One region of the Enterococcus sp. AMC1252 genome, then DNA from elsewhere that is predicted to be linked to it. Evidence: riboswitches for the same ligand, from Rfam matches in the RefSeq annotation. Region 1 holds a riboswitch; each other region holds the start of a gene.

The links. Region 1 has a riboswitch for magnesium ahead of mgtA (magnesium-translocating P-type ATPase). Riboswitches for the same ligand answer to the same signal wherever they lie in the genome.
Region 2: it holds a riboswitch for magnesium, as region 1 does, so the genes downstream of both, AC4BB5_RS07900 (MgtC/SapB family protein) here and mgtA (magnesium-translocating P-type ATPase) in region 1, are expected to answer to the same signal.
Region 3: it holds a riboswitch for magnesium, as region 1 does, so the genes downstream of both, AC4BB5_RS07595 (phosphatase PAP2/LCP family protein) here and mgtA (magnesium-translocating P-type ATPase) in region 1, are expected to answer to the same signal.
Region 4: it holds a riboswitch for magnesium, as region 1 does, so the genes downstream of both, AC4BB5_RS04330 (LCP family protein) here and mgtA (magnesium-translocating P-type ATPase) in region 1, are expected to answer to the same signal.

Annotation. Positions count from the first base shown of each region.
Region 1 is NZ_CM177097.1:2,384,070-2,392,469, forward strand. It holds gene hrcA (heat-inducible transcriptional repressor HrcA) at 1-753, opposite strand, end outside; gene hemW (radical SAM family heme chaperone HemW) at 955-2,091, opposite strand; gene mgtA (magnesium-translocating P-type ATPase) at 2,401-5,061, opposite strand; M-box (ykoK) riboswitch at 5,180-5,350, opposite strand; gene AC4BB5_RS11335 (LysR family transcriptional regulator) at 5,968-6,849, shown strand; gene AC4BB5_RS11340 (LysR family transcriptional regulator) at 6,877-7,767, shown strand; gene AC4BB5_RS11345 (glycerophosphodiester phosphodiesterase family protein) at 7,880-8,400, opposite strand, start outside.
Region 2 is NZ_CM177097.1:1,666,372-1,674,771, forward strand. It holds gene polA (DNA polymerase I) at 1-338, shown strand, start outside; gene mutM (DNA-formamidopyrimidine glycosylase) at 435-1,271, shown strand; gene coaE (dephospho-CoA kinase) at 1,275-1,868, shown strand; gene nrdR (transcriptional regulator NrdR) at 2,245-2,730, shown strand; gene AC4BB5_RS07885 (replication initiation and membrane attachment family protein) at 2,743-4,149, shown strand; gene dnaI (primosomal protein DnaI) at 4,149-5,078, shown strand; gene AC4BB5_RS07895 (hypothetical protein) at 5,180-5,644, shown strand; M-box (ykoK) riboswitch at 5,804-5,974, shown strand; gene AC4BB5_RS07900 (MgtC/SapB family protein) at 6,199-6,855, shown strand; gene AC4BB5_RS07905 (GNAT family N-acetyltransferase) at 6,885-7,385, shown strand; gene mgtA (magnesium-translocating P-type ATPase) at 7,617-8,400, shown strand, end outside.
Region 3 is NZ_CM177097.1:1,599,185-1,607,584, reverse strand. It holds gene AC4BB5_RS07600 (diaminopimelate dehydrogenase) at 78-1,049, opposite strand; gene AC4BB5_RS07595 (phosphatase PAP2/LCP family protein) at 1,139-2,713, opposite strand; M-box (ykoK) riboswitch at 2,995-3,162, opposite strand; gene AC4BB5_RS07590 (ABC transporter ATP-binding protein) at 3,419-5,260, opposite strand; gene AC4BB5_RS07585 (ABC transporter ATP-binding protein) at 5,277-7,658, opposite strand; gene AC4BB5_RS07580 (MarR family winged helix-turn-helix transcriptional regulator) at 7,658-8,104, opposite strand; gene AC4BB5_RS07575 (DoxX family protein) at 8,396-8,400, opposite strand, start outside.
Region 4 is NZ_CM177097.1:937,537-945,936, reverse strand. It holds gene glpO (type 1 glycerol-3-phosphate oxidase) at 1-1,091, opposite strand, end outside; gene glpK (glycerol kinase GlpK) at 1,109-2,617, opposite strand; gene AC4BB5_RS04340 (helix-turn-helix domain-containing protein) at 2,901-4,373, opposite strand; gene AC4BB5_RS04335 (FAD-dependent oxidoreductase) at 4,363-5,697, opposite strand; gene AC4BB5_RS04330 (LCP family protein) at 5,855-6,769, opposite strand; M-box (ykoK) riboswitch at 6,903-7,071, opposite strand; gene AC4BB5_RS04325 (hypothetical protein) at 7,336-7,833, shown strand; gene AC4BB5_RS04320 (DUF4809 family protein) at 7,907-8,299, opposite strand.

The DNA.
Region 1 (8,400 bases):
TTTTAATTGATCAATGTCTTGCTTCATTCCAAAATCCAATACATTCATACGGCCACTAACAAAAACTTTTTCTTCAAAAGCATGCCCTAACATTGCATCGAATAAATTCATCATCCCTTCAGGCGTTTGAAAATATCGATGTAAAATCATCGGAATTTCCGTCCTCAGTCGATGATAAACAGTCAATAACGGTTGTCCGACAAGCTTATCATTGATGATTTGCGTCATCTTTTCTAAATCTTGGCTGGAAACAGAAGCAGGAATTGCAAATACTTGGCTTTCAACATTGCCTTTATCTGTAACGATTACAGCAATAATTTGTCGCTCATTCAAAGGAACGATCCGAAAACCTGTTAGCCTTCGTTCTTTTACTTCTGGGCCTAACGAAAATGCTGTATAGCTAGTCAAATCCGAAAGGATCTCAGCCGATTGTTCAATGATATCATTGATTTCATGGAACTCTTTGCCAAAAGAACGACGAATTGTTTCTAATTCATCATGTTCAACTTCAGCGGGGCTTAGTAAATGATCCACATAATAACGATAACCATCCATTGAAGGAATTCTGCCAGACGACGAGTGCGTTTTTAACAGCAATCCATGTTCTTCTAAGGCTTTCATATCATTACGAATCGTTGCAGAACTTGACTTGATTCCTTCTTCCATCAATTTCTTTGATCCTACAGGAGTTCCTGTATTCGTGTATTCTTGGATGATAAGTCGCAAAATATTCTTTTGTCTTTCTGTTATCATAGTTACCACCCTTCATTAGCACTCATGTTGTTCAAGTGCTAATACAATTATTAATATAGCAATTTCTTTCAAAATTGTCAAGAGAAAAACACACTTTTTTAGCACTCTTTATATCTGAGTGCTAAAACAATAAAAAAAAACGAAACTAATGGAGTTTTAACTCTAGTTTCGTTCTTAATTGTATCGATAAATACTACTTTATCATTCTTTATCAATCAGAAATTCTTCAAACACGTCATTCCCAACAAAAAGACCCTGTTCCGTGAGCTGGATATGGCTTTCATTTTCAATTAACAGTCCTTTTTGAACCAAGTTCGGAATCGTACGTTCATATACTTGATTCAATGATACACCAAATTTTTCTTTAAATCGTAATTTTGATACACCACTCATCTTTCGTAATCCTAAGAAAAGTTCTTCTTCCATTTGATTGTTTAGTGTCAATATTTCTGTTTCAACAGTTGGTAGTTGATTTTCTCTTAACGGCTTTAGATAATGTTGGATCGGTCCGTGATTGCGATAGCGTGTATGCCCTAAATAACCACTCGCTCCAGCACCAAATCCGTAATAATGATCGTTGTTCCAATAAACCAAATTGTGCTGACTTTCTTGACCCTTTAATGCAAAATTACTAACTTCATATTGGGGACGTCCAGCTTTCTCCATTGCTATAATGGTTTCTTCAAACATCTGCGCTTCAACTTCTTGATCCGGCAATTGTAAGCGACCTTGACGTACCCAGTTCATAAACATTGTTTTATTCTCCAAAATCAAAGAATAAAGTGAATAGTGCGGTAAATCAAGTTCGATCGCACGTCTTAACGTATCTCTAAATCCTTCTAACGTTTGCCCAGGCAAAGCATAGATCAAATCGATGCTCACATTTAAAAAGTCTTCTTTCTCTAAAAATTTCATCGTTTCATAGACATCTTCAGCCGTATGTTTTCGTCCAATTTTTTTTAGTAGCTGATTATCGAATGTCTGAACACCCATCGACAAGCGATTTACACCATATTCTTTCATTACCTGTAACTTCTCCTGGGTCAAATCGCCAGGATTTGCTTCTACGGTAAATTCATTTTTATCATCAAAAGGCAAAAGCTCGCGCACACCTTTCAATAGAATAGCTAATTGCTTCGCCGAAAGCGAAGTTGGTGTTCCGCCTCCAATATAGATCGTTTCAGTATTATTACTTGGATATTGTTCTTTGGTTAAACGGATCTCTGTCAAAAGACTTTGAATATACTCATCTACCGGCTGACCTTCTAAAAATACCTTGTTAAAATCACAGTAGTAACAGATGTGTTCACAAAACGGAATATGTATATAGGCTGACATTTTATCATTTTTCAATTTTTTTCCTCCAATTCATAGAAGTCGCTCCATTTTTATTAGTAAAGGAATCTCAATAAAGTATCTCACTTATCTATTTTGACTTTCTTCTATTAAATTTTAGTATGCTCTATTAGTCTAAACAATCTATACTTACAGTGTTTTTAGAACACGTCTCTTATCTTAACATATTCAGTAATAAAATAGTCTACTTTACTCTCTATAAGATAAAAACAGCAAGGAAATATCGCAAACTCGATACTGCCTTACTGTTTGATTAATAGCTCCTCTTTTTCAATACTTTTTTACACCCAGTTATAGGAGTTCTCGGTACTTTCTCATATATATTTTTTTAATGATTGTTACTAAAAGTAAATACGCGATGATTGTTGGAATCAAATAGAAGAAGTAATTTCCTGACAGAGGTGCAAAACCGATACTTGCACCTAAATTTGTGAATGGTAAGATTGTTCCAAGTAAAATACCAATTGACGTAACCAATGTTAAAATGCCAGATGCTCTGCTTTGAAGAAAAGGAATCTTAGGGGTTCTCAATACATGAAGCACTAACATTTGTGACCATAGTGATTCAATGAACCAACCTGCATGGAAAACAGCGATAAATACCAGTTGCTTATCAGCAGTTAGCGAGAAGAAGCTACCACCTAAAATCGCTGGACAAATAATAAAGTACATAAATAAATACGTTACGATATCAAAAACAGAGCTTGTTGGTCCAAACCATCTCATGAATGAACCAATTGATTTAGCTTCCCATTTTTTGGGTTTTTCGACATATTCTGCATCCACATTATCCCATGGAACAGACATACATGATGTATCATAAATCAAATTCAAAAAAAGTGATTGAATTGGTGCCACTGGGAGAAACGGTAAAAAGATACTCGCCGGAATAACAGAAAATACATTACCAAAATTTGAACTTGCAGTCATTTTGATATACTTCATTGTATTACTAAATACTCGGCGACCTGATATGATTCCTTTTTCTAAAACCATCAGGTCTTTTTGTAATAAAATGACATCTGCCGACTCTTTGGCAATGTCAACTGCGGTATCGACAGAAATTCCAACATCTGACACCTTCATCGCTCCAGCATCATTGATTCCATCACCCATGAAGCCAACGGTTTGTTCATTTTTTTTCAAGGCTTTGACGATTTTTGTTTTTTGATCAGGGGTTACTTTTGTGAAGATATTGTATTCATTGACCGTTTGTTCTAATTCAGTCTCAGAAAGCCTAGCAAGAGCTGAACCATTGATCATTTTTTCAGCACCTAGCCCAACCTCTTTACAGACTGAGCGAGTGACTAACTCATTATCACCTGTTAAAATTTTCACTGAAACACCATTATTTTTCAGCGCTTTGATAGCTTTTGATGCCGTTTCTTTAGGTGGATCTAAGAATGCCAGATATCCTTGTAGGATTAGTTCTTTTTCGTCTCCAACTGAATAGTCATCTAATTGATTGTTGACTTCTTTATCTGCAATTGCTAACACGCGCAAACCATCCTCATTTAATTCGTTGACAGTTTTTAATACTTGTTTTTTTATTTTCGGAGTTATTGGAACAATCTCTCCGCTCTGATTGATATGAGAACAGGCTTGCAACATTTCTTCAATTGCTCCTTTAGTGATCAAGAAGCTTTGATTTGATCTTCTATTTTTGATTACGACGCTCATTCTTCTACGATTAAAATCGAACGGAATTTCATCGATTTTAAAGTAGTCCTCTTCATCGATCGATAGCTCCTTTGTAGTCGCTTCAATGATTGCTTTATCAATCAAATTACGAAGACCTGTTTGAAAATAACTATTTAAAAATGCTGATTGCAGAACTTCTCGATCTTCTTGACATGAAGTGTTGTAATGATATTCTAAAATCACTTTATCTTGTGTTAATGTTCCTGTTTTATCTGTACATAAAATATCCATAGCACCAAAATTTTGAATAGCATTGACATTTTTCATGATTGTGCCTTCTTTTGCCATATCTCTAGACCCTTTGACCAAATTAGTCGTCACAATCATTGGTAACATTTCTGGTGTTAGTCCAACAGCTGTTGCAATGGCAAACATCAACGCTTCACTCCAGTTCCCCTTAGTGATGCCATTGATCAAAAAGACTGCTGGTGTAATAACCATCATAAAACGAATCAACAACCAAGTGGTTTTATTCACGCCTAATTCAAAACTAGTTTTTTTCTTATCATCCGCTACATCTTGTGCAATTTTCCCAAATAGCGTGTTGTCACCAACCCGAACTGCTACTCCTACTCCGCTACCGCTGACTACATTACTTCCTAAAAATAGCAGATTTTCGTAATCTGTCTGATTATTATTTGTGGAAACAAAATTTTTAACTTTTTTTTCAACTGGAAAACTTTCACCCGTCATGGCCGATTGCGATACAAATAAATCTTTCGCATGAATCAAACGGAGATCCGCTGGAATCATATCCCCAGCTGAAAGTTTCACTAAGTCACCACAAACAACTTCATCCATCGGAATTTCCATTTCTTTATTTTCTCTGGTGACCGTTGTGGTGATTTGGATCATATTTTGTAGTTTATTGACAGCATTGCTGGTTTTTACCGATTGAACCAATGTCATTGTTCCACTCAATAAAACCATGACAAGCATGATCAAAACGCCAGCAATATCTTTTTCACTTGGTTCCGCATAAACATATTCAGTAAAAAACGAAATTGTTGCCAAAACCATCAATACAACAGTAAAGGGTGTGACGTAAGATTTTATAACAGTATAGACAATTGATTTCTTTTTATCATCCGTGATTTTATTGACACCAAACTGCTCTTTTGAACGATTTACTTCTTTCGCTTTTAACCCGTCCCACGAAGAGGAAAAGCTGTCTAAAACTTTATCAATAGATAGATTTGCTAATTTTTGGTAGGCTTTTTCATGGATCATGTTCTTCATTTCTTTTTGCATCTGGATTATCCTCTTTTCTTTTCGTTGATTGCTGTTTTATCGAACTATCTTCTGGCACATTAACCACATCCTTTCCACACAAAAACGAGCGCACTGAAAACTCAGCACGCTTTGCCGTGAGTCTTCATAATCGTTGAGTTTTGGCACTATACAACGTAAAAAGCATCTGCTTTTAGCTACCTTAAGAAAAGCCTTCATTCGACAATTCCTGTTCTACCCATTGGCGTCTCTCGACATTTTTGGGCAGTAGCCTATGTTTGTATAGGAGCCTCACCTAACAAGAAGAATTACACTCTTATTCTAATGATTTACGCTATTGTTTTATAGACTAAAAAAATTATATTACTATAACTTTTTTTGTATATAGTTCTGCAACCTATTTGAAATCATTGCTAAACCATCTAAAAAAAGAATAGAGGTATAAACAAAAAGGAATGGTTTGATTCATCTTTTTTAGTTATGATAATGCTATAGACGAACATCCCAATTTCGTTTATGCATAAATCCATACTCCTTTTTACAATGTAAACTCTGATAAATCCCACTTCGCTTTTCTAGTGAAGTGGGATTTATTTTCTCTAGAAATATTTATCTTTGGCCCCTATATTTGAATACAAAAAGGAATACTTCTATAAGCAAAAAGAGATGGTTTAACTTTGTCTCTCAAACTATAATGTACGAGTAAATAACCTATTTACAGCACATAAGCAAAACGTTTATCGTTTCTTATCAGTGGGAGACTCCACTGATAAGCCCCCTTCAATCGGTCTGCTATTACCAATGGAAGGGGGCTTTTCCTTTTTCTTACTATTAATTTTTTATATAGTTTTTCAAAAAAAGAACTATTTTAGAAAAACTTATTTTATCTTGTATGAGACTAGTTTTTTAGTGAAGGAGATGGAAAGCATGAAACTAAAACACTTAGATTATTTTTTAGCCTTATCCAAAAACAAAAGTTTTGCGAGAACTTCTGAGGAACTGGGTATTTCTCAACCGTATTTAAGTAGCCACATTCGAGAACTAGAACAGGAACTAAACGCGCAATTAATAACAAGGGATTATGGCAATAATACACTAACACCAGCAGGTTCCGTGTTAAAAAAGCGAGGGGAAGTCATTTTTCAAGAATTCGAAACGGCAATCGCTGAAATCAACTTTCTTGTTCATACTGGAGAAACAGCGACCATCAAAATTGGGACTAATTTGGCTGACACTGACTATTTGATTGCTAAAGTATTAACGAATTTCCAGAAATGCTATCCCTCCGTTTCACTTGATTATAGCTATTATCCTAATTTAGAAGACGCTCTAGAAAATAAAGATATTGACATCGCAATTGGTATTTTTTCAGAAACCAACGATGCAATAACTAGTGAATTGATTTTCTCTGAATCCTATGTCGTTTTCACAAGCAATAAAAACCCATTGGCCTATTTGAATGAAATATCAGCGAATCAATTACTGAATATACCTCTGATACATTATTCAAAGCAAATTTTCGAAAAAAATATTATCGATTCATGGATCTTATCAAACCATCCAGAAGTTAAAAAAAATCGTTCTTATGAACTTCCATCAACAATATCTATATTAAACTTCGTTGATCAAAATTTTGGAGTAGCACTTCTTCCTTACTCTTTAGTAGATTCACTTCCTTTTTACCTAAATGTTTCTGCTATTGAAATCATTGATGCTCCTTTTAGAAATATTTCTATTGGTTACGCTTCAGGTTTTCCGCTTTCCAATACACACAAAGAACTCCTTGATCAACTTCAGTTTATTTTTTAATTTATACTTTGAAAGGGGAACGATACCGTGGAGCTAAGTCACTTAAACTATTTTTTAGCGCTTTGCGAACAAAAGCAATTCACCAGAGCAAGTAACTCACTAGGAATTTCACAAGCAGCACTCAGTAAACAAATACGCAATTTAGAAGACGAAATTGGGACTACTTTATTTTATAGAAACGGTCCAACCTGTCAACTCAGCCCAGCAGGAAAAATACTTAAATCCCATTGCTGGCGTATCAAGCAAGAACTATTATATATTTATGAAGAAATTGATGATATTTCTCCTTCAAAAGATTCATCCAAGACGATCAACATGTCTCTCTTCTTAAATGATTTAGAATTTAAGTTAAACGACACTCTTTCAACTCTGCTTCAAGAGGACCAAGATTTACAGATAAACATAATCGTTTCAGATAATATTTTCAAGTCCCTTGAAACCTTAGAATCTGACATCGGAATTGCTCCTTCTGTAAAAAATATCCCGTCAACAATCAATAAAATCGATATTTATTCAAATGAATATCAACTTATACTGCGAAATGATCATCCAATTTTAGAGCACTCAACTATTACTCTAGATTTATTTGATGACTATCCTTTTGTTTTCTTTAATCAAAAATTTCTTGAGACAAAGACTATTTATGATTGGATGCAGACTAATCTTTCTACACGCTCAAAAAAAAATGATAGCCAAGTCGATACAACCGAATTAATCCTTTATACAGTAAGTAATACAGATGCCTTTTCTATTGTTCCACAATATCTAGAGTGCCACTTAGAGGGATTGAATATCACTTCAATCAACCACAAAAGCCTTCCGCTTAGAGTGATGTCAATATATTTTCTTAAAAATAAATATATGAGTTCTAAATTGAAACAGGTTCTAGCTTCATTCACTGGCAATTCATTTCATTGAATCTACAGAAAAAAACAAGCTAGGATGGACTCTTAGAGTTCCATCCTAGCTTATTACGGTTTATTATAACAATCGTTTAAGTTACGATCGTAGATTAAAACTTAAACGATCGTTAATCATAATCCGTAGTCAAATTATTTATCCCTAATGCTTCCATCTTCTTAAATTCGTTTTGAGGGACTCCCCATAAATTTACCGACAAGCCTTTACTTTGAGCCTTAGCAATCAAATCTGCTCTATTAACAACACTTTCATACTTGATATCTAAACCAGCATTTCCACCTAAACTACTCATTTGAGTAATCATTGGTTCATCTAAAGTTTTAGCTAACAACTGAACTTGAGTATCTGGGAGACGCTTTTTCATTTCCACTAAATTCGGGTAATCAAATGAAATAACCACTGCTGTACTGGACATACCATAAGAAGTAATTAGGTTTGCTAGACTATCATAATCAGCAGGAGCAAGATCTTTTGCTTTAACTTCAATAAATGGAATACTTTGTTTATTATTCATGATCGCCAGAAAGTCTTCCAGTGTAGGGACAACTAATTGCTCTTGCGAATAGCTTTCCTTATTCGATCCTTGATCGATTCGCAATGCTTTTATTTGTGCTAACGTCAAATCACTGA
Region 2 (8,400 bases), 720 kb from region 1:
CGCTTTACAATCGCCGCCGTTATTTGCCAGATATCAATTCTCGTAATTTCAACCTTCGTTCTTTTGCCGAAAGAACAGCAATCAATACACCGATTCAAGGTAGTGCTGCGGACATTTTAAAAATTGCCATGATTAACATGGAGCGTCGCTTGAAAGAAGAAGATATGCAGGCAACGATGCTACTACAAGTGCATGATGAACTTGTTTTTGAAGTGCCTGAAAATGAATTAGAAAAACTAAATGCTTTAGTTAAAGACGTGATGGAAAATGCAGTGGATTTACATGTACCTTTGTTAACAGATAGCAGTTGGGGTAAAACGTGGTACGAAGCAAAATAACCAATTAAACTAACTGGAAAAGACTGACTAAACGAAAAAGTGTTTCAAGCATTGCTTCGTTCGTTTCGGTCTTTTTCTTCTAAGGAGAGATAAAATATGCCGGAATTGCCAGAAGTTGAAACGGTCCGAAAAGGATTGGAAAAACTTGTTGTTGGAAAGACGATCGAAGCCGTCACTATTTTGTGGCCGAGGATTATAGAATCACCTGACCCTGAAATTTTTGCGCACCGGTTGATCGGTCAGAAGATTGAGAAAATGAAACGCAGAGGGAAATTTTTGATTTTCAAATTAACAAATTATGATATGATTTCCCATTTACGAATGGAAGGGAAATATGAAACGCATAATCCAGAAGATGAACGAACGAAACATACGCACGTAATTTTCACATTTACAGACGGAACGGAATTACGATATCTCGATGTTCGTAAGTTTGGGCGGATGGTTTTAGTGGCGAAAGACCAAGGAGAAAAATATAAAGGAATTTTAGCGCTAGGCCCAGAACCGATTCCTACCCATTTTAAATTATCAGAATTTCGGACAGGGTTAAAAAGACACCATAAAGCAGTTAAACCGTTATTATTAGATCAGCGTTTAGTGACAGGTTTAGGTAATATCTATGTAGATGAAGCGCTATGGGAAGCGAAGATTCATCCAGAGCAGCCGGCAGATACTTTAAAACCAAAGGAAGTCGAACGGTTATATCACGCAATTATAGATGTTCTTGGACGGGCAGTTGAAGCAGGTGGGACGACAATTCGCAGTTATTTGAATGCTCTTGGTGAGGCAGGTACATTTCAAGTTTCGCTAAATGTCTATGGTCAGACAGAAAAACCTTGTCCAAGATGTGCAACACCAATCAAGAAAATTAAAGTTGCTCAGCGAGGGACCCATTTTTGCCCTAAGTGTCAAACATTGAAAGTGAGGAATTGATTGATGGGGGTAGTACTAGGCCTGACAGGAGGTATCGCAACAGGGAAAAGTACAGTTGTGAATGTTTTTAAAAGCTTGGGTTTTCCAATAGTAGATGCAGATGTAATTGCTCGAGAAATTGTTGAAGTGGGGATGCCAGCTTTGGCAGAAGTCGTTGCAAGTTTTGGTCCAGAGATACTTAATCCAGATGGATCATTAGATCGCAAAAAATTAGGTGAGATTATTTTTTCTGATAAATCTCAAAGAAAAAGATTAAATGAAGTACTTTCTATTTTTTTGAGAGAAGAGATTTTATCTCAGATTAATCAGAAAAAGAATAACTCCGCATTAGTAGTAGTTGATATCCCATTACTATATGAAGGCGGTTATGAGAAATTTGTAGATATAGTTGCGGTGGTGTATGTTCCAGAAAGAATTCAGTTGGCTCGTTTAAAAAAACGAGATCATTTAACTGATAAGGAAGCAGAACAGCGAATAAATAGTCAGTTATCAATTGAAATAAAAAAACAAAAAGCTGATATTATTTTTGATAATCAAGGTACTAAGTTGGCGACGGAAAAAATAGTGAAGAAATGGGTATCAGAAAATATTTCTTGATTATATAACATATTTAAATAACTGACAACGAAGACGTAGAAAATTTTATTTCTATGTCTTCTTTACCGATACATATAACACAATAAACTAATTATTAGTGGTGGATTCAATAAATTCTAATTTTCAAGCGGAAATTGTTTTTTTAGATAACTAGTAAGCGACGGATTAAGTCTAAATAATTGGTTGGTTAACGGACCTACTTGATTTTATTGAAATTAGGAACTTGTTATTAAATCTGTTTTCTTTAATCAGAAAAAAATGCTTAAGAAGTGATTGTAAATGTCTGGTTTCTCAAGCATTTCATGTTATAATATAGATAACAAACTAAAACTAAACTTTAAAAATAGATAATATAAGGTAGAATGAGGTGAATACTATGCGTTGTCCAAGATGTCATCATAATAATTCCCGTGTAATTGATAGCCGTCAAGCGGATGATGGTCGTGCGATTCGTCGCCGCAGAGAATGTGAAAATTGTAATTACCGATTCACAACATTTGAACGGATCGAAGCAGCTCCATTGCTCGTTATCAAGAAGAATGGTGATCGGGAAGAATTTAATAGAGAGAAAATTTTGCGTGGCTTGATTCGATCAGCTGAAAAGCGCCCAGTTGCCATGGAACAAATGGAACAAATCGTAGATAATGTTGAGAATCGCGTGCGTAGTTTGGGGGAAAATGAAGTCTCAACTACTTTAGTCGGCGAATATGTCATGGAAGATTTGGTCAATTTAGATGAAATTGCTTATATTCGATTTGCCAGTGTATATCGTCAATTTAAAGATATGAGTGTATTTTTAAAAGAATTGCAAGGTATCGTAGATAAAGCAAAATCTTCAAATTCAGATACAACGAATGAATAAGGAGGTCTTTCCTTGAAAGACAATTGGAAAGAAGTCCATCCTAAAAGTATTTTTCAAGCAGCAATTCCCTACCCCTTATCCAATCAAGAGCAAATGATACTGACCCTTTTGTATCAGCCGATTATTGGGGCTGAGGCTTTCAGTTTGTATGTGACACTTTTATCAGAAGTAGAAGGAACAAGCATTAGCGAATCACTTTTTCATGCTGATTTGATTACGATGATGGATATGAGTATAAAACAAATCGAAGTAGCAAGAAAGAAGTTAGAAGGAATCGGATTATTATCGACTTTTTTTAAAAACGATGCTGAGTTAGGTGTGCATTTCTTATATCGCTTGAATCATCCTGAAACGGCTGAACGCTTTTTTAAAGATGAAGTCTTGTCATTGACACTTTTAAACAGTGTAGGACAAAGAAAATTAGATAAATTATTTGATCGATTTAAACCAACATTCGTAAATTTAACAGGTTATGAAGAAATTTCAGTTGGGTTTAAAGATGTGTATACTTTCAAAGAGGAGCAAATTATTTCTGAAAGTGAGCAGTTAAGCAGAATGGAGCAATCTTTTATCGATCCGCGACCAGCACAAACCGTCAGTGCAGTTGATGAAAGTTTTGATTGGGCGTATTTTGTTCAAGGAATCGAAAAACTTGGAATTAAATTGCCTGATAATAGCAATGGATTCAAAGAGGAAGTTTTTGTTTTTCATAAATTATTTGGGATCACTGAATTGGATATGATCGATTTTTGTTCCAAGTCATTTGATTATTATACAAGCAAGATTGATGTCAAAGACTTTGAAAGAGCGGTCTATCGAACCTATGATCCAGATAAAAAACAAAGAATTAGTGAGTTTCAAAAGAATGAGTCCGTTGATTTATCTGCTGAGGATCAACAAACCTATCGCTATAACTCACTAAAAATGAATGGTCTTTCAACCCAAGATATCCAGATGATCATGGATAGCGAAAAAAACTTCCCTCTCAATTATTTGGAGGCATTAAAAAATGAACGTGGGGGGTATACAACGCCTCAAGAACGTTCATTGGTCAAATATTTAGTGAGTAAATCTGGCTTGCCTAATAGCGTAATCAACGTTTTGATCAATTACGTTTACAATATTCAAAAACAACCAACACTAAAAGCTGATTATGTAAATCGGATTGCTAATGAATGGGCGCAAAGTGGTATCTTCTCACCTGAAAAGGCAATCGAGCATGTACGTGAAATCGCTAAAAAAGGCAAAGAACAAAAGCAAACAAGACAGCGCTATGGCCAAAATAATCGACCGATTCGTCAAGAGACTTTACCAGATTGGGTAGAGAATCCTGTAGAGGAGCAGAAATTATCCAAAGAGGAACAAGCGCGTCTTGATAAAGAAATTCAAGATTTTTTAAATAAAGGTGGTGGAAATTAATGGAAGATGTAGGGAAAGAGATGTCAAGAATCATTCAAAGCAGAGATATGGGTGAGCGATATAATGAGTTAGTTGAGGTTGTATTGAAAGATACCGATGTCCAAACCTTTATTCAGGAAAATCGTGAACGATTGACGGATGATGATATTCGGAAAAGTTATTCAAAATTATATGAGTTTGTTCAAGAAAAACGCAAGTACCAATTGAACGACCCAACAATGATCGCTCCTGGATATGAACCTAAATTAACCTTGAATTTCCATTATATTGATGTTACATACGTTCCAACAGAAGCACTAATTGCCAAACAAAGAGAAGATGAGATTCGCAAAAGAGTTCGAGCAATGGATATGCCGAAAGATGTTCGAGAAGCAAGTTTAAGTAGATTTGACACAGCATCTCAAGGGCGTGCTCAAGCCATGGCAGAAACAATGAAATTTTTAAACGAGTATACTTCTAATCCAAAAGAATTTCATAAAGGTCTTTATTTACAAGGAACATTTGGCGTAGGTAAATCCTTCTTACTCGGTGCAATTGCCAACAGCTTAGCTGAACGTGGGTTTGTCACAACGATTGTTCATTTTCCAACCTTTACAGTTGAAATGAAACAAGCAATCGGTAAAGATATGGTTGGGCCTAAATTGGATGCTGTCAAAAAATCACCTGTTTTAATGATTGATGATTTGGGTGCAGAATCAATGACTTCGTGGATTAGAGATGACGTGTTAAGCGTTATTTTACAATATCGAATGCAGGAACAATTAGTGACGTTTTTTTCATCCAACCTTGATTTAAAAGATTTAGAAAAGCACTTATCTGTGACGCAACGTGGCGAACAAGAACCTTTAAAGGCTCGTCGAATCATGGAACGTATTCGCTATTTAGCACAAGAAATAACGATGTCAGGGAATGATCGTAGAAATGGTTAGCTGTCTATTTACTAGACGGCTTTTTTTGATGGTAAAGGATGATGATGGACTACCACAGAGAGTATAGCTTATAATAAAGTATCAGTATTGGAGGAAAATCTATGAAAAAAATCGCATTAACAATACTAACAATTTTCTCATTGGCTTCTTTAGGCGCATGTACGAAGAATAAGGAAGACTCACCAAAAGGAAGTGAAAAAACCTCTATGAGTAGTAAGCAAAGTAAAACAACGGAAGAAACATCTAAAAACAATGAACAAGCAAGATCAGTGTTTACAGCAATTTTAGTTGAAGATGCTAAAGAAAATGATACGGTGGATCATTCGACTCGTTTGGTTTTAAAGGAAGTTGAAGCAATCGAAGATCCAGAAAAAATCGTTGGTATGATGAAAAATGATGGTGTTATTCTGAATATCTCAAAAGAGCAATTTGCTGATGGTGTCGCAGAGAATGATTTGAAATCAGGAGATAAAATTAAATTTACACTCGTCGGTTTACCTGCAATGACAATGTCGATTCCGCCACAAGTAGCCGGAAATTCAGTGATTGAAGTTGAAAAAATTTAATAAATATAAGGTGACCGCTGCTATGATGACGACAGATATACGTCTTGTAGTAGTGGTTACTTGCTTTTTACTCTTAAATCAAAAATATTTTTTGAAATAAATAAAAAAATATTGACATTTGTTTTACAACGATGGTATAGTGGCACCTGTAAGATAACTAAATAGATTTGTTAGGTGAGGCTCCTATACAAACACAGGCTACTGCCCAAAAACATCGAGAGATGCCAATGGGTAGAACAGGGATTGTCGATTACAAGGCTTTTCATAAGGTAGCTAAAAGCTCTGCTTTTTACGTTGTATAGTGCCAAAACTCAACGACTAGATCATGCAGGCTTTTTTTTGTGCGCTTATTTATGACCTTCCGCTGAGTTTTGGCGGAAGGTTTTTTGCTTTTTCATCAAAGATTCGTCGCAGGAAAAATGCTGTGAATCACTATGATTGATCGAAAGGCAGAGTAGATGATGAACAGTACTTGACGAACGAAAAGACCAAGAGAACGCCATTAAAAAGCAAATCCAAGAAAGGAGCAAAGATATGAATTTTTAATAAACATTATGGCCAGTATTTTTGCAGGAATGATCATTGGGGCAGAAAGACAGTGGCGAAAAAAATTAGCTGGCATGAGAACGATGACCTTAGTAACATTCGGTTCATGTCAATTTGTTTCATTATCTTCTTTGATTCAAGACGACAGTAGTCCAACACGAGTAGCAGCGCAAGTGGTCAGCGGGATTGGATTTCTTGCTGGAGGAGTGATTTTAAGGGAAGGATTTAGTGTGACTGGCGTCAACACAGCGGCAACTTTATGGTGCTCAGCAGCAGTTGGCAGTATGATTGGGGCTGGATTTGTGATCGAAGGAGTCGTGTGTGCAATCATTTTAATGCTAGTCAATATTTTGTTAAGGAATTTATCGTTCAAAATAGATGACTACACCGTTCAAAGAGAAGAGGAACAAACAGACTCGGTTCATTATCTGTCCGTTATTGCAAGTAATACTAGCGAAGTTATGCTTAGAACAGAGATTATCCAGTTGTTGGACAAGTACTGTTTAACGTTCACTAAATTTTCTTGTACAGATTTAGCTGGAAAAAAAGTTCGACTATTTTTGGAAATCGAAGCAACAAGGAATGGGACACTTGCAGTAAATACGATTATTTCAGAATTATCTCAGTTATCAGAAGTCATAGAAATCAATCAAATGAATAACTAAAAGAACGGAGGAATCAATATGGTAAAACAGTGAGGGTAAAAATCGTAAATTGGAACAGCGAAGAATATTGGTCAGGAATAGATTTAAGAAATAAATTATTAAAAACAACTGCAGGTAAAGCGTGGATCAAGGAGGTTCCCTTAAATGAAAAAAAGGATATTCACATGGCAGCGATGATTGATGGAAGTGTTGTGGGAACGTTACTTCTTTCAAAGAAAAACCAAACAATTGCTCAAATCAAACAAGTGGCCATCAATGAAAATTATCAAGGATTTGGTGTAGGGAAAAAATTACTTGAATTTGCTGAAAACCTTGCAGAGCTTATGAATTTTCAATCTATATTTTTAACTGGACGCAAGCAAGCTTGGGGGTTTTATGATCATTTTGGGTATCGTAGTATCGGGAATTCCTTTTCAGATGGTCAAGTGATCTTAAAAAAATTTGAGAAAAAGCTCAATACTAAAAAGAATGCAGGAAAGCCAGAAATTATTAAATATATAACACTAAAGGAGATGGAAACAAATGGATGACAGTAGTCAGATGATCAAGGACTTATGTAAAAAGAGCCTGTTGTTAAAAATATGTGGATACTATTGTCTATTTGTTTCTAGTATAGTCAAGTAGCTTCCTCCGATAACAGTACTTCTTTTTCCATTAGTCCGTCCCCTAAAAATACCAAATCATTGAAATTGAATGAACGATTGTGTAGAGGCAGCGGTTACCATTTCAGTGATCAGAGTTTTAGAAAGAAGGAGAAATAAATGGAGAAAAGAGTACTAGTAACAAAAAAGAGTAATCAATCCTATGAATATTTTGCAAGAAACTCGATAGAAAATATCATCACGTATTTCAACGCTTCAAAAGGAGGATTAACACATCAACAAGCTGTCCTATCTAGAGAAGAATACGGAGAAAATGTCATTACACATGGTAAAAAAACACCATTGTTCATTGAAATAATCAAAGCCTATTTTACCCCTTTTACAATTGTCTTGCTTACGTTGGCAATCATTTCATTTATCACTGATTATGTGATTGCACCGCCAGCTGATCGTGATCTTGTCGGTGTATTGATTATTTTAGCAATGGTTTTGATTAGTGGAACTATGACCTTGATTCAATCAGTTAAATCAAATCAAGCAGCCGAAAAATTGAATAATTTGGTAAAAGTTACAGCAACTGTCATTCGTAGAAAGAAGACAGTTGAATTGCCAATAGAAGAAATTGTTTGCGGAGATATCGTAAAATTATCGGCAGGAGACATGATTCCAGCTGATATACGACTAACGAAAACCAAAGATTTATTTGTTTCTCAATCGGCTATGACTGGTGAGAGTTATCCTGTAGAAAAAAGAGCAGACTATAAATTAAAGGTGAATAGTGTTGAAACAGAATACGAGAACATCGTTTTTATGGGCAGTAATGTCATAAGTGGTAGCGCGGAAGGCATTATCGTTTCAGTAGGAAACGATACACTTTTTGGTAAAGTAGCGCAAGATGTTTCCAATAAAAATCCTCAAACAAATTTTGAAGTGGGGATTAGTA
Region 3 (8,400 bases), 780 kb from region 1:
ATTATTTTGATCAGTTGTTCAACAATAAAAAGAGAATGCTGCAATCAACATTCTCTTTTTGTTTTAATTCAGTTTTTTTACAATAACTCTTTTCTCAATTCCTCATCTGTTCGAGTAGACAAATATTTAGGTGCAATATCTAAAACAGTATATGCCCCAAATTGTTTTTCCTTAGCCAAACGAACACACGCTCTTGCATAAGCAACTAAAACACTTGCAGTAAATTCAGGATTACTTTCCAGCTGTAAATTATATTCAATGACTTGTTTGGTATTTTCGTGTGTTGTTCCTGTATGCAGGACAGTCCCACCATGGGGCATCGCTTTATGGTTTTGATCCAATTCAGACTGAGAAATGAAATGAACCTCCGTATCATAATCCACAAAGTAATTCGGCATTGCAATGATTTCTTCACGAATTTTTCCTGCTCTCGATTCATCTTCAAGTACGACAAAACATTCTCTAAAATGTTTATCCCGAGTAGTCAAATCCAATTGTTCCCCTGCTTTAAGCTTTTCAATAACATCATTATTTGGAATTGTATATTGAACGGCATCTATCACGCCGTCGATTCTTCTTAGTGCATCAGAGTGCCCTTGACTGACCCCTTTACCCCAAAAGGTATTCGTCTGCCCAACTGGCAAAATACTTTGAGCATACAAGCGATTCAAACTAAACAACCCTGGATCCCATCCCGTTGAAATAATTGATGTTGTTTGATTTTCTTTGGCTACTTGATCTACTTTAGCAAAATGTTCCGGGATTTTAGCGTGCGTATCAAAACTATCGATCGTGTTGAATAAATGAGCCCATTCTGGTGTTTGTGTAGGTAAATCTGTCGCTGACCCACCACAAAGAATACAGACATCAATTTCGCCTTTTTTCCGTTTCAGCTGGTCCATCGTAAATGTTTCAGCACCTTCTGTTTCCACGGTTTTAGGAGCTCTTCTTGTAAAAACCCCCACTAATTCCATATCTTTATTTTGTTTTATCGAACGTTCAACCCCGCGTCCAAGGTTTCCGTATCCGATGATTGCTACTTTTATCATACTAACATTCCTCCACTTCTATAAATCAGATTATACCAAAAGAAAAAGACATCTGACAATTGGAAGTTGAAAAAAATGAGCTGGTTTCTTTACTGCTCTACTATATTCAATTGTTTCTTTAATTCAGTCATGATTTTTTGTTTCTCCTCATCGGAAATACTCTGATATGAAATCCCTTCTTCTCCAGTAAAACCATCTCCAGTAAATCCTTCACCTTGCATTTGATAACTTTCAATGTTCTCTAAGGCTTTCTGATAATTTTTCATCAAGAGCGTCATTTGATCTAGTGTCATATCCGTTTGACCATTTTCACCTATGACATTCAGTAACTCTTGATAGCGAAACACACTTTTCATCGAAGTTAATTCTTTAGTAAGTTGAATCGTTACTTCTCGTTGTCTTTTTTGTCTGCCATAATCGCCTAAAGGGTCTTCATAGCGCATTCTCGCATACTGTAATGTTTCCCAACCCCCTAGATGCTGTTCACCTTTTGGATAATGAATTCCTTCTGCATCAAACTCAAAATCATTGTTGACCGTAACGCCGCCAACTGCATCACTTAAAGCAGCTAATCCATCCATATTGATCACAAAATAATGATTGATTGGGATATCTAAGTAATGCTCAACTGTATTGATCATCATCTCGTCACCACCAAATGAATGGGCATGATTGATTTTGTCATATACACCATCTTTTCCAACAATTTCGACATAAGCATCTCTAGGAATACTGGTGATCGTCGTTTTCTTTAGTTGATTATTGACGGTCACAACCATGATTGTATTTGCACGAAAATCTGTTTTACGCTTAGAATCATTTGCGATGCCTAAAAGTAAGAAACTAACCGGCTCACTATTTCCTAACTCTGCTGGTTTTGTTTTTCGATTTAGTGGTTGATACATTTTATCAGCAGTTTTTTGGACTTTTTGATATACCGTAGCACCATAAACGGAAGCTCCAGCAACGAGCAATAAAAGCAATGATAGGGCACCTAAAATAGTTCTCTGGATGAACCTTTTTTTAGCATTAGAGGTCGAAAATTCCCTATTAAGATACACTCTTTGTAAGAAGGCAAAAGAAATATTTACCCAAGCATAACTTAAAAGAAAACCTGCAATCACATCACTCGGAAAATGAACTCGTAAGTAAATTCGACTCAAGCCAATCAAAAGAACATAACCAATTAAAGTATTTTTTAAAGACGTTTTCTTTAAATAAACAGTTTGTATAATCAAAATCATCGAACAAGCTAAACACATGGCTAAAAGCGAATGACCACTAGGAAAACTATATGAAGTTCGTTCAGCTAACTGCTCCACATTTGGTCGCTGTCTCGCAACAAGCTGCTTCAAAATAAACCCAAAAACACTGACTACTAAAACATTGCTGATCAGCCAAACCGCCAATACTTTATGTTTATTTCGCCAAAGTATAAATGAAACTATAAGGCACACAATAAAAATCGGTACGATCGTAGCACTTTTGGCAATTAACTCCACAATATTAGTTAACAATTCATTAGGTTTCCAACTAAAGCGATAAATCGCAGAATCTAATTGAATAAACCATGGGACTTTTTTTACAACTAAAAAGGTTAGTAATGAAAAAAATACGACACTTAAAATGGCTGGGGTAAATTTCTTTTCTTTTAACGTATACATGCGATAGATCCCTTCATTCATATATTCAGTAAAGCAGTTACTTTAAAGGCATTTTATAAGCCCTTCTCACAGGGATGTCATTCAACTAAAAAAACGCTAAATGATTATAATTCCTAATTGATGGGAGTGGCTCATCTAGCAGTCATCTCGTCCACCATCTAACCACGTTCCAAAAATAACACAAACAGGTATTAAGACGACCTACAGTCGGTACACAAAATAGTTTTTTATACACCAAAAGAAAAAAGCCAAACATTTTTTTCCTAAGACGTTTGACTTTCAATCAATCTCATCGTCTGAGTTTTAGCACTATACAACGTAAAGAAACATTCTTAGCTATTTTATGAAAAGCCTTAATTCGACAATTCCTGTTTTACACATTGGCGTCTTTCGACGTTTCTGCGCAATAGCCTATGTTTGTATAGGAGCCTCACCTAACAAGGTTATTTATCTATTTAATTTTCACAATAATACCCTTGAAAAAAAATTTTTTCAAGTTGTTTTAAGACTCTTTAGTTTTTCTTAACTTTACGTCCACGATTTTATAACACTAATTTGTGTCTAGATAAAAAAAAAGCTGGAACATAACTCTATGAGTTACATCTCAGCCTCAAGGAATCCGAATAAACGGTGGGCGCAGAAGCAACTCCTTCTTAATTCTCGGAGTTAAACACTTCTGTCCCATCCTCTTCTTTCTAAACTTTTTTACTCGTCTAACTCTTCAAATTGTGAGTTATAAAGTGACGCATAATAGCCACCTTGCGCAAGTAATTCTTCATGTGTTCCTTGTTCTTTGATGTCACCATCTTGCATATACAGAATCTTATCCGCATCTTTGATCGTTGATAAACGGTGCGCAATAACAAATGATGTACGACCAGACATTAAGTTATTCATAGCTCCTTGGATCAACCCTTCTGTTCTTGTATCAACAGATGACGTCGCTTCATCAAGAATCAATATTGGTTTATCTGCCAAGATTGCACGAGCAATCGTTAATAGTTGTTTTTGCCCTTGGGAAATATTTGAAGACTCCTCATTTAATTCCATATTGTAGCCACCAGGCAATGTTTGGATAAAATGATTAACATGAGCCGCTTTTGCTGCTGCGTAAACCTCTTCATCCGTCGCATCTAGACGTCCATAACGAAGATTTTCCATGATGGTTCCTTTAAATAACCAAGTATCTTGTAAAACCATCCCGATATTTTTACGTAAGTCTGCGCGGTTAAAGTCTTTGATATTATGACCGTCGATTTTAATTGCACCAGATGTTACATCGTAAAAACGCATCAATAGTTTAACCATTGTTGTTTTACCTGCACCAGTAGGACCAACGATTGCTACAGTTTGCCCTGGATCAACATGAGAACTGAAATCATTGATAATGATTTTGTCTGGTGTATAACCAAAACGAACATGTTCAAAGTCGACCATTCCTTTAGCTTTATCGATTTTAACTGGATTTGGAACGGTTTGAGCTTCTTCGTCTTCTTCAAGGAATTCAAAGACACGTTCTGCTGCTGCTGCCATTGATTGAAGTAAATTCGATACTTGAGCCAATTGAGCTATAGGTTGCGTCAAGTTACGAACGTATTGGATGAACGCTTGAATATCTCCGACTGTAATCGTACCATTATAAGCTAAAATCCCACCAAAAATCGCTACTGCAACGTACCCTAAATTTCCGACAAAGTTCATGATTGGTTGCATCAAACCAGAAAGAAATTGTGATTTCCAAGCTGATTTGAATAAGACATCATTTTGTGTTTTAAATTCTTTAAGTGAATTTTCTTCATCGTTGAATAGGCGCACAATGTTATAGCCACCGATTGTTTCTTCTACTTTACCATTGATTACACCAAGATATTCTTGTTGTGTTTTAAAGTATTTTTGCGAATTTTTTACAACAATCAAAATCAAAATCATTGAAATTGGTACGATCAAAATCGCAATACCTGTCATTTGCACAGAAATCGATAGCATCATTATGATAACACCAATGATTGTGAAAACAGATGTAATCAACTGAGTGATTGATTGGTTTAGAGATTGACCTAATGTATCTACGTCATTGGTAATACGTGATAATACTTCACCAGTTGTACGGCTTTCAAAATAGTTCATCGGCATGCGATTGATTTTTTCTGAAATTTCTTTACGCATACGATACGTGATTTTTTGTGAAATTGTTGACATGATCCAACCTTGTATGATCCCAAAAGCAGATGCAACTAAGTAAAGTCCTAGCATAAATAGCAAGATCCCACCGATTTTGTTAAAATCAATGCCGCCAGTTCCTTGATATTTTTTGATTAAACCATTGAATAATTCTGTGATTGCTTGTGATAAAATTTTTGGACCCCAAATATTAAACACGGTTGAAGCAATTGCAAAGATCATTACAAAGAAAACGGGTATTTTATAAGCACCAATATAGGAGATTAATTTTTTGAGTGTTCCTTTAAAATCTTTGGCTTTTTCCACTGGAGCGCCATGTCCAGGTCCGCGTCCGCCACGAGGGCGATTTTGTTTTTGTTCTGCCATTATTATTCGCTCCTCCCTACTCAGCTTCTTCTATGCCTAATTCAGCATTGCTCAATTGTGATTGGGCAATTTCTTGATAGACAGTGGATGATTTCATTAACTCATCATGTGTTCCATGATCTACAACGCGACCTTCGTTCAATACGATAATATTATCGGCATGCAGGATCGTAGAGATTTTTTGTGCGACGATGATTTGTGTAGCCCCTTTGATATTTTCAGATAAAGCTTTACGCAAGGCTACATCCGTTTTATTATCAAGTGCTGAGAATGAGTCATCAAAGATCAAGATTTTAGGATTTTTCGCTAAGGCACGGGCAATTGATAGACGTTGTTTTTGTCCGCCAGAAACGTTCGTTCCACCTTGCGAAATTTCACGATCATAGCCTTTTTCATTTGAATCAATGAATTCTTCAGCTTGTGCAATTTCAGCGGCTTTTTTCATTTGTGCATCTGAGATATTTGCATCGCCAAACTTGATATTTGAAGCAATATCACCTGAGAATAAGATTCCTTTTTGCGGTACAAATCCAATGATTTCGTGTAACTTGTGTAAGCTCATTTCACGAATATCGATGCCATCGATTGTGATTCGTCCGCCCGTTACATCAAACAAACGTGGAATCAAGTTAACGATTGTTGATTTACCTGAACCAGTTGAACCAATCAAAGCTGTTGTTTGACCAGGCTTAGCAATAAAGTTGATGTGATGTAACACATCTTCATCAGCATCTCCATAACGGAATTCCACCGCTTCAAATTTCACTTCACCTTTGAAGTCGTGGTCATCTTTAGGATGCTCTGGATCTTTGATTGTAGGTTCTGTTTCAAGAACCTCTTCCACACGACCAGCAGCTACATTGGCACGAGGTAGAATGATTGAAACCATTGATAACATCATAAAGGCCATAACGATTTGCATTGTATATGTGATAAAGGCCATCATATCCCCAACTTGTAGTTGGCCGTTGTTCATATTATGTCCGCCGACCCAAACGATAAGAACAGAAATACCATTCATCAATAACATCATGACCGGCATCATAATAGACATTGCACGGTTAACGAATAATTGAGTTTTCATTAAATCAGTATTAGCACCATCAAAACGTTTTTCTTCAAATTTTTCACGAGAAAATGCACGGATAACAGGTAAACCAGTAATGATCTCACGAGAAACCAAGTTTACTCTATCAACTAAGTTTTGTAAGGCTTTAAACTTAGGCATCGTTGTTAAAAGTAGGCTTAAGACTAAAACTAAAACAGCTGCAACAGCCACACCGACAATCCAGCCCATGCCTGTTCCTGTTTGATAAACATTATAAATCCCGCCAATACCTAAGATCGGTGCGTATAACACGATACGCATGATCATCACGATCCCCATTTGCATTTGTTGAATGTCATTGGTATTACGTGTGATCAATGAAGCAGGAGAAAATTTCTCCATTTCAGTATTTGAAAATTGTAGCGTACGTTCATATTGTCCCACACGCAAGTTTCGACCAACAGATGCTGCTACTAATGAGGCAATCAGCCCAACGATAATTGCAGCTACAGCGGAAACAAGGGTTAAGAGAACCATTTTTGTCCCTGTTTTGACCATGTAATCTGTTTGAATTTGTTGTGTATTCATATCTAGTGCTTTATATTCAGCTAGTGTTAATTGAATCCCCACTGTTTTCATGGAATCCGCACCTAAATCGCCTAAGCCCTTTTTAGTCTCTTTACGAGCAGCTTCGACTTTTGCAGGCATAGCGTCGGTTGTTGTTTTAATTGATTCAGCTAACGCTTTCGCTTCGTCGCCCTTTGCTTGGGCTTGTGCAGCTAGTTCTTGAGCTTTCTCACCTTGTTCAGTTGCTGTAGCGACATCCGTCGCTGAAGCTGCCGCAGCACCTGCTGCTTTCGCTTGTTCTCCTAAGTTAGTTGCTTCTTCGCCAAGTTGTTTCGCTTTAGCAGCATTTTCTCCAACCGTTTTGTACTCATCAATAATTGTTTTGGCTTCACTACCACTAGATGAATCTTTAGATTGAGCAGAAGCAAGCATCATCATTGGCAGATTAAAGATATCTGCCAATTTGGCTTCTGTCATGCCTTCCTGAAGATTTAATTTATAAACTTCAACTTCTTTCCCATCGATTTTTTCAGTTGTTTGTTTATAATTGTCTTCAATTATTTTTTTCTCATCATCTGTCATGAACATTTCAATTCCCTGAAGAGTTGTTTTCCTGATTTTTTCAGGTGTGGAATATTCAAGCCCTCCTTGTTGGATACCGACATCGACGATACCCGATGTTAATTTTGGTAAGCTTAAATCACTATTTGCCTGTACGACTAAAAGCACAAGAACTGCGATGACCGCATACCAGTATTTGCCGAGATATTTGAAAATCTTCACTATTGGTCACCTTCCTCTTTCTGGGAAATTTTTTGGGAGTAGTCTACGAATTTTGCCGTTAGCTCGATGAACTGCTTTGTGTCTGGTTCTCCCATTAGTTTAAAAACTTGAACAATCTTATCACGCATTTCTTTCTTTTGAAGCTTTGCAGCTTTTTTACCGCATTCAGTTAGCGTAACATGGATACGACGACGATCATCAGGATGCATCTTACGTTCGATTTGTCCCTTTTTTTCTAAACTCCCTAAAACCACTGCAATACGTGCGCTGGATAGATTTAGTGATTCAGCAAGATGTTTGGGACTTGTTGGTCCACCATAACGATAAAGAAACTTAATTACAATACTTTCACCTTGATTGCTCTTTTCAAGTCTGCTAAATGCGCTATGTCGATTTTGAACCATTAGACGCATAAGTTCTTGTTCGGCCTCTTCTGCGAATGACATATGACTCCTCCTTTTTTCAAAATAATTACTTCTACCATTAATAGCTAATAGTATTAGTAACTAATGCTGTTTGATATTAACGCAAATAGCTTTTGATGTCAATAGAATTTGTTTAAAAAATTAAATGAATACGGTTTTATTTAGAAATCTTAAAAAGTAGTTTAAATGAAACGCTTTAAAACATAATTGACAAAAAAATGGGCTGTAGCACATATGCAAAAACAAACAGTAAATCAAAGTGGATACTGATTTACTGCTTGTTTTATTATCAACATATTCAATTTATTTAAATTAAG
Region 4 (8,400 bases), 1.4 Mb from region 1:
CCATTATTGCCACCGTTGTAATCTGATCCACCGTTTTCTGAAATCAACGGTCTAAGTCCAGCCCAGCTTGCTTCGATATCATCAATCGTCACATTGGCTTTAGGATAATGACTATTGACGATTTCTAGCAAGTAATCGACATCTTCTTGGGTAACGGTAGGATGTTCATAATCTCCAGTATAATCTGTGTCTGTTGTGCCAAAATAAGTTTTCTTTTCTCTAGGAACAACGAAAACCATCCGCCCATCATGTTTGCCTGTATCAAAATAAGTCGGTTGCGGTACATACAATTTGCTACTATCTACAACAAGATGGACACCTTTTGTTGGACGCAATTGCGGCACTAGCTTTTCTTTCATATCCAAACCACGAACTTTATCTGACCAAGGTCCCGTCGTATTGATAACAACTTTGGCCTTGATTTCAAATTGTTCACCGGTCAATAAATCTTCTGCTTTTACGCCAATGATTTTGCCTTGATCATTTTGAATAAAGCCCACTGCTTTGACTTTACTAACCATCAGCCCACCATCAAAAGCCGCTCGCTTGATATTTTCGATTACAAGCCGAGCATCATTATTTCTAAAATCTAAATAGACGCCGCCACCTTGTAATCCTTCGCTTTTCAATTGAGGTTCTCTTTCCATCACTTCTTCTTTTGTCAGTGTATAGTTCTCATATTTTGTTCCGATCACATTTGCTAAGCGGTCATATAAATCCATTGCCACTTTGACAGAGAACATATTAAATGTCGCCTTTGGCTCATCATAAATGGGTAAAAGCATTGGATCAGGTTTGGGAATATGAGGCGCAATCGCTTGTACAACTGCACGTTCTTGTACTGTGTCTGCAACAACTTCCACATCAAAATTTTTCAAATAACGAATCCCGCCATGGACTAATTTCGTTGAGCGGGAAGAAGTCCCTTCCGCAAAGTCCTGCATCTCGATCAAACCTGTTTTCATACCAGCAGCACTTGCTTGCAAGGCAACCCCCGCACCTGTAATACCGCCACCAATGATCAATAAATCTAATTCTTCAGACTTCATCTTTTCAATAGATGTTTGTCTTGTTTTGATTGAAAATGACATACTACTCACTTCTTTCCTTATTTTGATTTATGTTTGAACATTTGTGTGGCAGCCACAGCTTGTTGCCAGCCTTCATATAAATCATCACGTTCTTCATCAGACATTTTTGCTTCAAACACTTGCCCATCTTCGTAAAACTCTTTTAATTCATCTAAATCTTTCCAAAAGCCTACTGCTAACCCTGCTAAAAAGGCTGCTCCCAAGGCTGTTGTTTCCAAGTTTTGCGCTTTTTGAACAGATGTGTTTAAAATGTCTGCCTGAAATTGCATCAATAAATCATTATTCGCAGCACCACCATCAACTTTTAAGATTGGAATGGCAATACCTGTATCTTTTTGCATCGTATCAATGATATCTCTTACTTGATAAGCAACCGCTTGCAATGTTGCTTTTACAAAATCTTCTCTCGTTGTTCCTCTTGTTAAACCAAAAACCGCTCCTCTTGCATCAGAGTCCCAATAAGGTGCACCCAATCCTGTAAAAGCAGGGACGACATAAACTTCATTTTTGTTATGTGATTCTTTTGCAACTGCTTCCGACTCAGCAGCCGTTTGAATCATTTTCAAACCATCACGTAACCATTGAACTGCAGAACCCGCTACAAATATACTTCCTTCTAAGGCATAATACACTTTACCGTTGATACCATAACCAATCGTTGTCAGTAGATTATTATCAGAAAGTTGAGGTTTTTCACCTGTATTCATCACAATAAATGAACCTGTACCATACGTATTTTTGACCATTCCTGGTTCAAAAGCCATTTGTCCAAATAACGCTGCTTGTTGATCTCCTGCCATACCTGAAATAGGAATTTCACTGCCATAAAAATGATAGTTTTTGGTCAATCCATAAACTTCTGAATTCGATGTCGCCTTTGGCAGCATCACTCGAGGGATATTTAATATATCTAAAATATCTTGATCCCAATCTAGATCATGAATATTGAATAACATCGTGCGACTTGCATTTGAATAATCCGTTACATGCGTTTCACCGCCGGTCAATTTCCAGACTAACCAAGTATCGATCGTTCCAAATAATAACTCGCCTTTATCAGCTCTTTCTTGCGCACCTTCCACATTATCTAAAATCCAGCGAATTTTCGTTGCTGAAAAATAAGCATCTACGATCAAGCCTGTTCTTTCATGGATCATGTCACCATGCCCATCTTCTTTTAATTGATCCGCAATAGGTGAAGACTGACGTGATTGCCAAACAATAGCATTATAAATGGGAAGACCTGTTACTTTGTCCCAAACGACAGTCGTTTCACGTTGATTCGTAATACCGATTCCAGCGATATCTGAAGGCTTAACACCTGACTCGATCAAAGCACCAGCGATAACGGACTGAACAGAATTCCAAATTTCATTTGCATTATGCTCTACCCAACCAGCTTTAGGAAAAATTTGTGTAAATTCTTTTTGAGAACTGCCGATGTTGTTCCCTTTTTTATCAAAAATAATTGCTCTTGAACTTGTTGTTCCTTGGTCGATCGCCATGATGTACTTTTGTTCTGTCATTGTTGATTCCTCCTAATTTTTAAAATCCGAAGTGTTCGTCCATTCAGTTGGCTCATAATAAAAGCATAATAGACATATACACTTTTTCCCTAAGAATCTAGATATGATTTGAAAACGCTTTATATTTCATGTATTTATAATAAACGTAAATGCTTTTCTAAAAACGTCATCTTTTTTTTTATTTCAAAAATAAATGAAAGTTTTTCTGAATAAGCCTTTCTCACTAACGAAAAAGCCAAAAACAACGAGCAAACTATCATTGTTTTTGACTTTTTCGTTCAATTTATCTTTTACTATGCAATTCTCGAATCTTCATTCTGATTTGATTGATATCATAAGTTGATCCTAACTCTGAGAGTACATATATTTCTTTAGCAGAACGATAGCTATTTGGTTTCATGATATTAGTGATCAAGAGATCATAGGTCATTCTTGAATCATAGGGTTCAATAGTAAGACCATTTAAATTTTTCAAACTCAAGACCAAAACCTGAGTCATTACTTCCTTATATAAATGATCCATCTTCAAATCAATCCCAACTCGAGTTTCACCAACAATTTCAAAATCAATGATTGCTAATACACTTAGATATTTTACCAAGGACCATTCATGTAGACTATTACCAGTTTCATAACTTTCTCCGAAACATTCCAAACTTCTATCTAAAAGAGTATGAGAAAAATCTGCCAATTGATGACTGGAAAGACTTTGTTCCTTTTGCCAGACATTCTCCCGATCAAACAATTCTAGCTCTCCTTTAAAAAAGTATAGCCGGCTATGGATCTGAGAGAAATAATAAAAAATCTTCTTCTCAAGCTCTGGAAAAAACTTTTGCGGACGATAATACAAGATTACATGCTCTAACACAAATGTATCTGCTAGTGATGTTGGTGTACGCCGTCCTCGAATCAAACTATAATCGGAAAAATCGGCTTCCGCCAAAACCGACATACTTGTTAAAAAGATAAAATGTAATAAACTCTCTTCTTCATCGATTTCCAGTGGGTATCGACTAAAAAAACGTAAAACAAAAGAACGTAATGTTTTAAAAAAGGGATCTTGCTCATATACTTGACTCTTACTGTATAATTCTTTAAATGTTTTTGGCTGAACAACGATTCTTTTCTTACTAATCGTCAACCACAAACTGATTTTCAATCTACTATGTTCCTCAAAAGTAAGTGACAATGCTTTTTCTAGAGCTTCAATGATTCTCAAATTTTGAACCGACAATGTTTTTTCTTGATGTATTTCATATGGTGTTAAAAACCAGTAAATTTGAAAATAAAAATAACGAATCTGTAACTCTTCCCCTTTTAACTGACCATTGCGGATTTTAAGATCAAACTCTTTTAACAAAAGATTCAGTTCTTTGATTTTTCGAAATAAAGAAGACTCACTGATCATAAATTTCGTCGTCAACTGAGCAATCGTAAATTCACGGTAATGAAATAAATAATCAATCAGCTGAAATTTGATCGATGCCCGAACATAATCCTCCAAAACTTTACTAATAGAAAATTGATCTGACATATGGATCGCTACCCATTGTCCATCATAAAATAACGAACAATCTTTTTCATAAGGCTTCAAATAGTAGCCTAACTCCTTTAAATCACTTTCAAATGATGCTTTTGATACCCCTAAATAGGTCAATAACTCATCATCATTGACTCGACCACCAGCCAAGATCACTTTCTTTAAAATGCCAACTTCTCTTGCCTCTTTTTTATCCAACAATCCTTCAATCTTCATCTGCTTCACTCCACAAACCTTCAAAACCTAACTGGTTCGTGATGTCTATCACGTTGGAATAGTAAGGATGATATAAAAAATCTTTTTGGTAAAACTCTTCAAGTGTTTGTCCCATTTGAATCCCAAGTGCGAATGTGTTGATTTTTTCAAGAATATCAGCTTTTGAAACTAATTGGGCACCTAATAGTTTATGGCTCTCTTTTTCAAAAATTATTTTTCCATAGATTTTTTCCCCCCCAGAAAATAAGGAGCTTTTTTGCTGAACACGGGCAACGGAAATAGGCTGTTCATGAAACAAGCCTTCTGCTTCCGTCAATCCAGTGCTAGCTACATAATAGCCAACAAGTTTTGTACCAATCGTACGAATTGAGCCAACAAATGGCATCGTTGGTTCTATAAGATTTTGCGCAACAACTAAGCCCGTTCTTACAGCATTGTTCACCAAAGGGATGTAAAATGACTCTTTAGATAAACTGTAAGGCACTTGGATACAATCACCAATCGCAAAAATGTCAGATTGAGAAGTTTGCAAATAGGCATTCACAAAAACAGTCTGGTCCGTATGTGTTCTAATCTGTTCATCTAAATAAGCTAAATCAGGACGAACGTTCATAGCAAAGATAGCACTATCGCACACAAACTCAGATTTTTTTGTTTTGATCAAAAGCCTTTCGTCTGTATCTGTAATTTTTTCTACTGTCTCATCAAAATGAAACACAACACCACGAGCAACCATCTCAGCTTGTACCGGTTGAATCATTTCTTCATCAAAATACTTAAATAGCAAGTAATCCATACTCTCAAAAAGATGAACTTCTTTGCCTTTTTTTAGCAGAGTGTCAGCTGCTTCCCCACCGATTTGACCACCACCGATCACTCCTATTTTATTACTATTTTCTAACTTCTCGATAGCGTTTAAAACGCCAGGTAAAAATTTATATTTTAAAACTTTTTCTGAATTACTGCCACAAATTTTCTGTGACCATTGACTAGACCCTGTTGCTAAAATCAATTTATCAAATGACATAAAAAAAGCTGTATCCTGTTTTTCATATTTAATAATATGCTGTTTTGAATCCATGCTGACTACTTTTGCACTCAATAATAAAGTAATATCGTTGTCGTTCAATTGTTGTTCCGAAACAAACTGAGCTGTTTTTATTGAATCAATCGTTTCATTAAAATACAGATTGATGCCACCAGATAAATAACCAATTGTTTGTTGCTTCTCAATTAAATAAATTTCAGCTTTAGGATGTTTTTTTCTGATGGCTAAAGCAGCCGATACGCCAGCAAATGAAGCACCAATGATTACGACTTTCACAGTAAAACCTTCTTTCTAAATAAACCGTTTTCTTAAAGAATAGCATAAGGCTGCTCTTAACGCATAGGGATACGCTAATATATTTTATGTAAAAAAATGATCTGTCCGCTCAATATAAAAAGAGCAGACAGATCAACTTCACTTTTATAATTCCATTTTACTTATCTTTCATAAAATCCTGGATCGCTTGAGCATTTTTCTGCTCATCAAGTTCGATTACACTACCAGATTCGGTATAATCATTAAAGTTCCATGATCCCTCTATTGGAACAGATAGTGATTTTAACGGCTTCACTTTTCCAGAAAGAAAGTCCTTCGCTAAATCGATCAATAAACTTGTTGGTACATTTGTATCGATTTTCCCAACCATTTTTCCAGCAACTTGAGGCAGTTCCCATACTGGAATCAAATCTTTAGATTGCTCGACCAAAGCATCCATCACTTGCTGCTGACGTCTAATACGGCCAAAATCCCCTTCTTCATCCATTCTAAAGCGAGCATATTGCAATAAACTATTTCCATGCAATGTCTGCTTCCCTTTCAGAATATCCACACCGTCTAAGTTGATATCTTTTTCAGCATCGATCGTTACTCCTTTTGGATAAAGCTCATCAATGATGTCACTGAATTCTTTAAAGTCCATGACAACATAATAATTGATTGGTAAATCAAAGTTCGATTTCAAAACATCTTTTGTCATTTGTGCACCGCCATATGCGTATGCTGCATTTATTTTATCTTGCCCGCCATCAGGAAACGTCACGTAACTGTCTCTCATGATCGAAATCAATTTAGGTTGTTTCGTTTTTCCATCATAGTGAGCGACCATCAACGTATCTGACCGTCCCTGATCTTCATCATCATCTCTAGAATCATTCCCAACGACCATAACGGTTAACTCTTTATCACTCGTTTGCTCATCACCAGTAAAGTTTTGGTTTTTATTAGGAAGTTTTGATTCACTCTCCTCTTTTGCCGTTTGGAACGATATAGCTGCATAACAGCCCACACTCACAACCACAAGAAGAATCGATAATAGGGTAATAATCACTATTTTTACAGATTTTTTCATTGTTTATTCCTTTCTACAGCTCTAATGGTTTCTCATGTAAAAGAAAAAATCCCCTCACCAAGAATACTCAGCGAAGGGATTAGATTACAAAGTTTAAACACATGACATTCGCCACTTATCTATAAACTTACCATGATCTTCTCTTCGTTGAGTTTTAGCACTATATAACGTAAAAAGCATTGCTTTTAGCTACTTTGGAAAACGCCTTAATTCGACGAATTCTGTCCTACCCGTACCTGTCTTTCGACATTTCTGAGCAGTAGCCTGTGTTTATATAGGAGCCTCACCTAACAAGTATTTAATTCATTTTAAACTATAATCGTATCGAATCACAAAGTCAAATTAAATTTTATAGAAACTGAACTTCAATATTTATGTTATTTAATGAAAAGTACTTTACATCTATAGCTCTATTAGATGCCCTACAGAAAAACAAATATTTTAAACTAAAAAAATCTTTACATTTTCTTAAATAATAGCTGTTTTTTCTCAAATAGTAACTTTACATAGACAGACAAGGATTTATCTGTTTCAATATTAAAAGAGTCAACATTTGGAGGATATGCATGGAAAACTTTTTAGAAAAACAACAAGAATTCTTTTTCAGCTTTTTAACAGATAGTATCGATAATTTTTTACTAGATCATTCTGACGAAATTTTTTATGTATTTGCTTTAGACTGCACTATTTATGAAGAAGGTGAAATCAACCTTTACTTCAATACTGTAGATCTTTGGCAAGAAACCACCGATTATTATACAAGTAAAGGCCTCAGTAAAGCCCAAATACAAGAACTGAAATATAATGCTAGTGACTGGGATGAAAATCAACGGGTTGCCTCGCTTCATCTATTTGATGACTGGGTAGAAGACGAACAAGATATCGAAACAGTTCTTGAGTGGCTTTGTCAGCAAATAATACTCTTAATTGCCAGTGATTCATTTGAGCGTATCCCTAAAACAGAAGATTTCAAATTATTGGTCTACGATCATGATGAACAGCCTTCTGACTCACAAGAACGATTTGAAAAAATTGGAATGTCTGAGCTTTTTCAAATAGACTAATAAGAAAGAGGTTGGGAGTAACTTAAACAGTTATGCCCAACCTCTTTCTTATGTCTTTGAAGTTTTGAGAAGTTTAAAAACAAAACTCTAACTCCTCTATGTTGAAAAGAGCTACCAAAATTTCATTTACCTGTTCTGCTAATTTTTTTTCGTCTATAATTTGATCTTTTGTTGCAATTTTCGCTCGATCATTTGAATACGTCAGAAAATCATACTCTTCCTTCAGTGTTACCAGACAGTCCTTTTTTTTATATAACGTATAATCATCGACAGCATCCATCTGATATTCACGTTTGTAGCCATTTTTTAAAGCAATGGCTGTTATCATAGAATTGACAGTCAACACTTCCAATGGAATAACCTGCTCATCAATCATCAAGGTGTAATTTTCATCCTCAATAATACCACAAGCATTGCAGCCTCCATCCAATAAATTGACTGTTTTGGTAATTATCGCTTTTTTCATCCTTATTGATCCTTTCTACTATTACTACACATATTATACCAAAATAGAAAAGTTAATGAGACTATTAATTTATCGAATCGCCAACTATTATAAAAGAGGAT